DNA from 4 places in the Bacillus sp. T-10(2022) genome. Region 4 is predicted to be linked to each of the others. Evidence: riboswitches for the same ligand, from Rfam matches in the RefSeq annotation. Region 4 holds a riboswitch; each other region holds the start of a gene.

Region 1 (2,176 bases), 1.6 Mb from region 4:
AAATGACATTCGGCGATCCTATTTCAATCATTCTTACATTCATTTTTTCTATCACGGCAAAAAGTTCGGAAAGCTCGCCCTCCATTGTCGTTTCAAGCGGGTGAACCTCATACTTGACACCTGATTCTTCAATGATCTTGATTGCTTCATCGACCATAGGGATGACATTTTTCCCTTTAGGGATAATTTGTATACTAATTAATGAATTGGCCATTGTATTTCCTCCTATTTTGGTAAAAATTCATTGGTAAATGCCTTTTCAGGATCGAAATCACCTTCAAGAAGCTTGTTTTCAGTCATCCAATCACTGTAATTCTTCCAGATTTCCAGTTTTTGTTCACCCCAACGCGGAGCATCATCCTGATACTTGGCTGCAAGCCACTCCTGGCTTTTCTTAACTAGTTTTGCATCAAGATCCGGCGCAGACTTAATTAACATGTCTGCTGCATCAGCAGGATTCTTAATCGCAAACTGGTACCCTTTCGATGCTGCATGAACGAATGCTTTAACAGTTTCGGGATCTTCTTTTATCATCTTTTCATTTGTAGTCAAAACAGGCGTATAGTAATCAAGCTTATCTGAGTATTCGGTTAAGTAAACCATATTAAGCTTTTCATTTCGCAACTCAGCCTCAATGCCTGTCCATCCATAATAAATCCAGGCAAAATCTATATCCCTTTTAACCGAAGTGAAAAAATCCATGTCTCCTGTATTGACTATATCCACTTCATTTACATCCGCATTTTCTTTTTTCATTAGTGAATCAATAATGGCCTTTTCAACCGGAGACCCCCAGCCACCATACGTTTTCCCTTCAAAATCCTTGGGAGTTTTAATGTTCTTTGCCTCAGGGGAAGCGAATCCAGAGGTATTATGCTGGATGACGGCAGCAACCGAAACAATCGGCACGCCCTGCACGCGGGCCTGCGTTATGCCCTCCTGGTAGCTCACGCCAAATTCAGATTTTCCTGAAGCGACAAGCTTATCCGCTCCAGCTTCACCTGGCATGATAATTTCCACATCAAGACCTTGGTCTTTAAAATAACCTTTTTCCTTGGCTACATACAATCCTGTATGGTTTGTATTCGGTGTCCAATCGAGCACGACCGATACCTTTTTTAATTCTTCATTTTTAGATGCTTCTTCTTTTTCATTAGTTCCGCCTGCACCGCATCCAGCCAAAAGGAACAACGAAGTTAACAGTGGTAAGAATTTATTCAAGTCATTATCCTCCTACACATCTTATAAGATCCATATGCCGGAACCATAATGGGGCTCCAGGTTCTATTCAAATACTGGATAAAAAAGCAAAAAACGCCCGAAGATGAATTCGGACGTTAACATACAAAACAGAAAATCAGTAATAATATGTTCCCTCCGCTGGCATCATCCAGATCAGGTTCAAAGAGTCAGCATCTAAAGGATGCAATCTCAGCCAGCAGTACTGGCCCCCCTACATTTCTCGCACATATGAACTTTTCTCTCTCATTATATCAATTCATAGGGAAAAAGGAATACTAATTTGCTTCTTCTCACTAATTGGAAAGGTATTCCTGGCACTTTAGGATTTCTTGCAAAACATCTTTTGGAACGAAAATCATTGAAAGCAAAATAATTCTGCCTCTTTCCTTTCTAATCATTCTTGGCTGCAACGGTGGCGGACACTTATCAAATAGTCATTTCTTTGCAAGCATTCATATAATGAGCATTACCTGTAGACATTTTTGTTTACCGGTTTTATTAAACCCTTAATTTCATAAGCAAAAGGTGGATATGATCATGATAAAGATTAATCACAAATGGTTAGATGTCAGTCAAATCCAACCAGGTACAGCATCTGCCAAATCACTTGAAACTCTTCAATGCTTGGCGGAAGATTCTAACGTTTTTGAATACCGGAACTTTGGGGATTTTAATTTCGAGATACAGCTGAGGAACCGAGTCATAGAGGCAGCTATTGCGTTGGATAAAAGTGGTCCGGAATTTTCCACACTTGAGGAATCTCAATCCAATCAAAAATATTGGCACCTTTCAAAGGATGGCACCTTTACCCTTCAGCCAGGGATTCTCCCTCATGCTGCGCTTGTTGACATTTTCATGAATGGAAGGCTTTATGCCTTCGAATGCGGGACAGCAATAGTCGTCACTTTTTTAAAGGCGATTTTGGATTTAATCG
Region 2 (2,176 bases), 2.3 Mb from region 4:
AAGTAATCGACACCTTGCTCAGCCTGCTCGATTAATGTATCCCGGAAAACTTCCCAATTTAAATCTTCCGCGACTCCATTCACTTTTTCCAATGCTTGATATATCGGAACCGTCCCAACTGGCACAGGTGAATTCCTGATAATCCATTCCCGGGTCGTGTGAATATTCTTTCCGGTGGAAAGATCCATTATGTTGTCTGCACCCCAACGTGTAGCCCAAGTCATTTTCTCCACTTCAGCTTCGATCGATGAACTAACAGCGGAATTTCCAATATTCGCATTTATTTTCACATGAAAATTACGTCCGATAATCATGGGCTCACTTTCAGGATGGTTAATATTTGCCGGTATGATCGCCCTCCCGCTAGCTACCTCTTCTCTTACAAACTCAGGGGCTACATTTTCCCTGATCGAGATGAACTCCATTTCCGGAGTTATGATACCTTTTCGGGCATAATGGAGCTGGGTTACGTTTTGCCCATTCGCTGCACGCAATGGTTTTCTTTTCAATCCCGGAAAAACTTCTGCTTTGGTTCGTGACTCTTTTTTATACCCGTTATCTTCGGGCTTTATTTCACGCCCTTCATACTCTTCAACATCTTCCCTTTCCAGAACCCAGCTGCGTCTAATCGGGGCAAGACCTTTATGAATATCAATGGGATATTCTGAATCCGTATAAAAACCGCTTGTGTCATATACTCGTAAAGGCGGATTCTCCTCTTCGCCGAATGACCCTGTAGTCGGACTTAGCTTAATTTCACGCATGGGTACCCTAATATCGGGTCTAGATCCCTCAACGTACACTTTTTTACTCCCGGCAAAACTGGACATAATTGAAACGTTCATGTCATTTACTGAATTACTCATCATGATTTCATTTCTCCTTTTTAAGTTCATTTAAAAAGGACAAAATCCAATCCATTTCGCACGAAAAAGCCAGATCTCATATTTAAGACCTGGCTAACGTTAGTATGGCTACAGAAATGACCAATTGAAATGTCATTGTTTAGTAGATTCTAACTTCCCCACGCTGGTATGAACCAGATCAGGTCCTGAGGGTTAAGAAGCTTAAGCGCTTCTCTCTCAGCCCAACTTATATTGGACACCCCTAGTCTGAATAATTTAATTGATTACAGGATAACTATATCTCACCCTTTTCATTCTGTAAATAATTTGAAAGACCTAATATTTTCATTACAACTCTCAAAAATTTGTTATTTGAAGGAGAGCCGTCAATTAATTCCCCAGGCCCTCAAGGATAGGGTAGAGCTCCTCTAAATGCTTGATTTCATAGGTTGGAATCACTTCATTCCGTTCCTTATCATGGCGATTTATCCAAACCGACTTTATGCCTACCCGTGATGCTCCAAGGATATCCGTCATTAAATTATCGCCGACCATCAATACTTCATCTTTATCAAGCTCCATGATTTCCAAAGCATGCTCAAAAATGGAGGCATCCGGTTTACCTCTTCCAAATGCGCCTGATATCACGATTTGGTCGAAATAAGGAACCAGTTCAGGCGTAATTTCAAGTTTGGTATTTTGCAGCTCAGGAGATCCGTTCGTAAGCAATAGTAATTTATACTTCCCTTTTAATTCATCCAGAACACGGAATGTTTCTTCATAGATAAATGGCTTTTTGCGTCTCTCGGCAGGGAAACGTTCTGCCAGTTCAAGCCCAAATTCCGGGTCATCGATCCCTAATGCCAATAACCCTCTCGTCCACGCTTCTTTCCGATAAGCCGGAGCAATCCCGGCCATCTTCCTGAATTCATCATGATCATCCTGGAAATTTCCCCATAGCCCCTCAAATGGGTTGATTCCGATCATTTGTGTGAATGCATATGTATCGTAAGAAGAGTAAAGCTCACGCGCTTCCTTTCGCACAGCTTCTTCAAACTCGTCGACATTCAGATCATATTTCTCCTTGGCCACTTCACATGTGGCCACAAAAGCCTCTTTTACACTTTTCTGATCCCATAGTAATGTATCATCTAAATCAAAAAAAACTGCCTTCAGCAAAATGTCCACCCCTCTTTCCCTATTATTGAATTCGTAAAAATTACACTATTACAATAATAAACCACAACCAATAAAAAAAGAATAACTATTCGGAAAATGACTTACCTTTTCTAGTGGGAAACCCTTATCCACTTATCATCTTTCAAATACAT
Region 3 (2,176 bases), 950 kb from region 4:
TTTCCAAATTCGGGTTTGAAGAATGGGCACATTTACCTCAAGTTGCCGAGCTGGATGGCATTGAGCGGGATTTAATCATTCTCGGTAAACGTGTTGATATTTAATATAATTCTTTAGAGCTATTGCCTTGAGCAGTAGCTTTTTCAAATTAATACAGGTCGAATTGGCTAATTTAAAAATAACGATATGCTTTTTGGAGGGAAAAATATTCAGACTCTCTTTTACTTGCTAACGCATTTAATAGCGTATCCAATTCTTGACTTGCTTGAACAGTTAGCAGACTTGTTAAGCCGTAACTTGCTGCTAATTTGAACATTTCCTGTCTCTTTTCTTCAATTCTTTCTATAGTTACCTTACGGCAAGGCATTATATGACACCTCCCATTTATTCAATTTTTTACACTTTCATCATAATGAAACTACTAGTCAAAATCAACTATTTTCCAGAAATAAAATGTGTTATTTTATAGGTCAAATGTGACAAAACACCTACTTCATTCTTAATTATGTATATTTTATGTCATTTTCTATTAAACCCAAAAAAGCATCCACTAGTGTAGACTGTGAATGCTTACATCATATCCCTTATCCAAGAACCCAAAATATAGTCCATCGCTTACTATGTCATCCATTCAGAAGGTGACTCGTTATTAGGTCTATTTATAACAATCCTATATTCATCTTCGAGCACTTTTAATGGGGCATCATAAAGGTGCCTTTCATCAGAGGTTTTGTATACTCCATTGGCCAATAGCTCTTCAATGAGCTTTGCCTTCCTCTGTTCAATCCTCTTAAATAATTCTGCCATGTAAATGGCTCCTTTCCTAGTCATCCTAGAGCCTGCTTCTAGTTAGCTAACTTTATCAACTTGTTTGATTTTCACCAAATTATATATACCTTTTCTATTATGTCACTAAACGTTATTTCCAAAAATAAAAGCCCCTTCTAATTCAAGAAGAGGCTGACAGTGTCCGTACGGCTCTTCTTATCTTCCAAGCATATGCTTGTTGGATTTAGCACAGTTCCCAAAACGGGTCCGCTGCCGAGGTTTCTTTGGGCCAAGTCCCTCCACCTCTCTGGATAAGAATTCGATATATAAATGATGTAGAAATGATTCTATCCTAATAATCATCAAAAGTCAATTACCTGGTTCTCCCTTTTTTCCTGGACATAATGTGCTCTCTCTTCAAATACGGGTTGCATTTTCTTGTCTTTCTGATATGATGTCAGTAATTACATACAATTCACACCACTAGGGGAGTCTTTTTTAAGACTGAGATGGAAATAGTTCCGGACCCTTTGAACCTGAACCGGCTCATACCGGCGGAGGGAAGTGGATGATATCGTCCATTTACAGACTATATCCATCTACCCCGTTCCGTATTCAGGAACGGGGTTTTTCATTATCAACGGGAACCATTCTAAAGGAGGATGAACAATGGAGAATATTAAAACAGAAACATTCAGTGATAGACTTCATGCACGGGCAAAAGAGATTTGGAAAAGGAACCATTCACATCCCTTTGTCCAGGCAATTGGAAACGGCACGCTTCCTGAAAAGAAATTTGCCTATTACCTGAAGCAGGACTATATCTATCTCATGGATTATTCCAAGCTCTTTGCTTTAGGTGTCATCAAAGCTCATAACATCGAAACCATGGCAAAGTTTGCGAGCATTTTAAATGAAACCCTTCAAGTGGAAATGGATATCCATCGGCAATATGCTTCCGAATTCGGGATCAGTGCCAAGGAATTGGAAGAAACAGAACCTACTCCCACCACTCTAGCCTATACAGGTTACATGCTAAATGCAGCTCAGCATGGGACTTTGGCAGACTTGATCGCCTGTCTCCTGCCCTGCGCTTGGGATTATTATGAAATCGGTTTGCTACTAAAAGAACAAAATGGAGCAGCATTGGAAAACAATCGCTACGCAGATTGGATAAGGTCCTATTCATCACCTGAATTCGGGGAAGCACACAAGTGGCTGATCGCATTGTTGGAAGAATTGACGGAAGGCATGCCAGAAAAGGAACTTCTTAGATTAGAAAAGCACTTTTTGGTTACTTCCCGATATGAATATTTATTCTGGGATATGGTTCAAAATGAGCAGGATTGGCCGCTGTAGGTCGCAGACATGATGATGAATCCCATCAAGAAACTGACGTTGACTGCCA
Region 4 (2,176 bases):
GAATATTAAAGATTCATCACCGGGAAATTTCATTCTTAACTTTTCAACAAAAACGATTGGTTCCATGGCCCTCAACCTCTACTTTTGATCCAGTTCTGCATAATCTTTATTTGAAACCGGACGCACAAGATTAGTTACACCTGTTGCTTCCAGGACTTTAACTAGATAATAAGCAGTCACACCTGCAAAGAATATGGAACCCAAAAACCTCGCTATCATGAATAACGATAGATTCCAAGTAGAAAGCGCACCTATTTCCCCGTATGCAAAATCCATGATAACTGATGCCAGGCAGGAAGCTATCGCAGCTAAAACGGCCACCGGCATATTGAATTTTTTATATTTGAACGCCATGAACACCAGTTCCGCGAACAAACCTTGTACCACCCCATATAACAGCACGGTCAGCCCCCATGGTGAACCAAGAAAGAATTCCCCGGAAGCTGCTGCTATCTCCGCCAAAAGTGCCACACCCGGTTTCCGTAAAATTAAAAAGGCGACGGGGCCAGCTATAAACCACATTCCATAAATAAGTTGATCCAAATGTAACCCGAATGGTTTAACGGAATAATAGATCGAACCCCAAAGGATATAAACGATTCCAAATGCTACCGCAATTACGATCGTGACCAATATGTCCGTTAATTTCAATCCTTTTTTCATTGTTTCATTCCCCTTTATACTTCTAGTGTTTCCTTATGCACAGGCCATGTCTCTAAACGATAAGCCATTTCCCAAAATGAGTATTCATATTGGCTGCTGAGGATAAAATGCTCTTTCATTCTTTCCTTATCTTCGTCTGTCACTTTTTCAGCAATCTCATCAAGCCTCGCAATTTGCTCTTCCACCAAAGTGCGGAACCACTCCCCTCCGTAAGCCGCTATCCATTCTTGATAAATCGGCTCTTCCGGCATGCACCCTTGCAGTCTTTCACCTATTTCATAATACAGCCAGTAACATGGCAAGATAGCTGCAATAACATCCCCTAAATGTCCCGAATATGCCGCACGATACATATGGGAGGTATAAGCATAAGCAGTCGGGGCAGGTTTGAAATTATCCCGTTCTTCTTTTGTGATGCCTAATCTCTCAGAAAAATTCTCATGAAGCTTCAACTCCGCTTCATATGTTCCTTGTGCATGGCCCGCAAGCCTGCTTGTTGTATGTAAATCCGTAGCTTTGACTGCCCCTAAAGCTTGAACTCTAGCAAAATGAGATAAATAATAGGAATCTTGCATGACATAAAAACGGAAACACTCCAATGGCAATGTGCCATCTCCTATTCCTGCAACAAACGGGTGATTAAAACTAGCTTCCCAAATATGATCAGCTTCCTGACGAATTTCCTCTGAAAACTTCATGTCCATTACCTCCAAATTATATTTTTCAAGAAATGTTACGGAAAAAAACCTTTTATCACCCCTTTTTTTGCAAACAAAAAACCACTTTCTTAAACGTAAAGAAAGTGGTTGTACTTGAAATAATACAGAAACGTATTGTTCCAGACCCCACTTCCCTACGCTGGTATAAACCAGATCAGGTTCTAAGGGTCTTAAAGTCATACTTTAATCTCAGCTTCTGCGGTAAAAATCAACTTTCACCTATAAAGCACCCCTAGTGGTACAAATTGTATATTAAATTTCATTTGCCTTTATATTAACACGATAAATCCAATTGTCAAACGTATTACGGAAAGTTTTCAACTTAATGATTTAGGGTTACTAACCTTTCAATCTTGCATAACCCCCATTTACCCAGCAGTTTAACGGCACTTTAATCAATGGGTTTCATTACGTAATTTACTCGTGAGTTTGGCCCGTTTACTCGTGAGTTTGGCCGTTTAACTCGTGAATTTAACTGTTTTACTCGTGAGTTTGGACGTTTTACTCGTGAAATTGATGTTTACATGGGATTTCTGCTGCTTTACTAATGAGCTTAGCTGCTTTAATCGTGAGTTTGGCCGTTTTACTCGTGAATTTGGCTGTTTTACTCGTGAGTTTGGCCTGTTTACTCGTGAATTTAGCTGGTTTACTCGTGAATTCTCAAACTTTACTCGTGAAATCTTTTATTCTCTAAAAATAGCCTATATGGCAGGGAACAGTTGCATGACTGTCCGCTGACATATAGGCCATCTACTAAAGAACAATATTATACATCCGATGTAGCTTTTAGTTTT

Evidence for each region. A riboswitch is a leader RNA that binds a small molecule or an ion and turns the genes downstream of it on or off. The one in region 4 is predicted to bind thiamine pyrophosphate.
Region 1: linked by a shared signal. The riboswitch ahead of OSJ91_RS20445 (ABC transporter substrate-binding protein) and the one ahead of tenA (thiaminase II) in region 4 are both predicted to bind thiamine pyrophosphate.
Region 2: linked by a shared signal. The riboswitch ahead of thiC (phosphomethylpyrimidine synthase ThiC) and the one ahead of tenA (thiaminase II) in region 4 are both predicted to bind thiamine pyrophosphate.
Region 3: linked by a shared signal. The riboswitch ahead of tenA (thiaminase II) and the one ahead of tenA (thiaminase II) in region 4 are both predicted to bind thiamine pyrophosphate.

What each region holds. Positions count from the first base shown of each region.
Region 1 covers NZ_CP113518.1:4,181,801-4,183,976, forward strand. Annotated here, with positions in the region: gene OSJ91_RS20440 (thiamine-binding protein) at 1-214, opposite strand, end outside; gene OSJ91_RS20445 (ABC transporter substrate-binding protein) at 226-1,221, opposite strand; TPP riboswitch at 1,356-1,465, opposite strand; gene OSJ91_RS20450 (protein-glutamine gamma-glutamyltransferase) at 1,780-2,176, shown strand, end outside.
Region 2 covers NZ_CP113518.1:4,793,681-4,795,856, forward strand. Annotated here, with positions in the region: gene thiC (phosphomethylpyrimidine synthase ThiC) at 1-869, opposite strand, end outside; TPP riboswitch at 1,005-1,119, opposite strand; gene OSJ91_RS23600 (HAD family hydrolase) at 1,236-2,024, opposite strand; gene OSJ91_RS23605 (histidine phosphatase family protein) at 2,160-2,176, opposite strand, start outside.
Region 3 covers NZ_CP113518.1:1,595,830-1,598,005, reverse strand. Annotated here, with positions in the region: gene OSJ91_RS07845 (GNAT family N-acetyltransferase) at 1-104, shown strand, start outside; gene OSJ91_RS07840 (aspartyl-phosphate phosphatase Spo0E family protein) at 173-367, opposite strand; gene OSJ91_RS07835 (Fur-regulated basic protein FbpA) at 619-807, opposite strand; SAM riboswitch class I at 982-1,086, opposite strand; TPP riboswitch at 1,244-1,348, shown strand; gene tenA (thiaminase II) at 1,438-2,127, shown strand; gene thiW (energy coupling factor transporter S component ThiW) at 2,143-2,176, shown strand, end outside.
Region 4 covers NZ_CP113518.1:2,542,785-2,544,960, reverse strand. Annotated here, with positions in the region: gene OSJ91_RS12415 (ABC transporter ATP-binding protein) at 1-66, opposite strand, end outside; gene OSJ91_RS12410 (ECF transporter S component) at 79-663, opposite strand; gene tenA (thiaminase II) at 678-1,361, opposite strand; TPP riboswitch at 1,497-1,626, opposite strand; gene OSJ91_RS12400 (MFS transporter) at 2,149-2,176, opposite strand, start outside.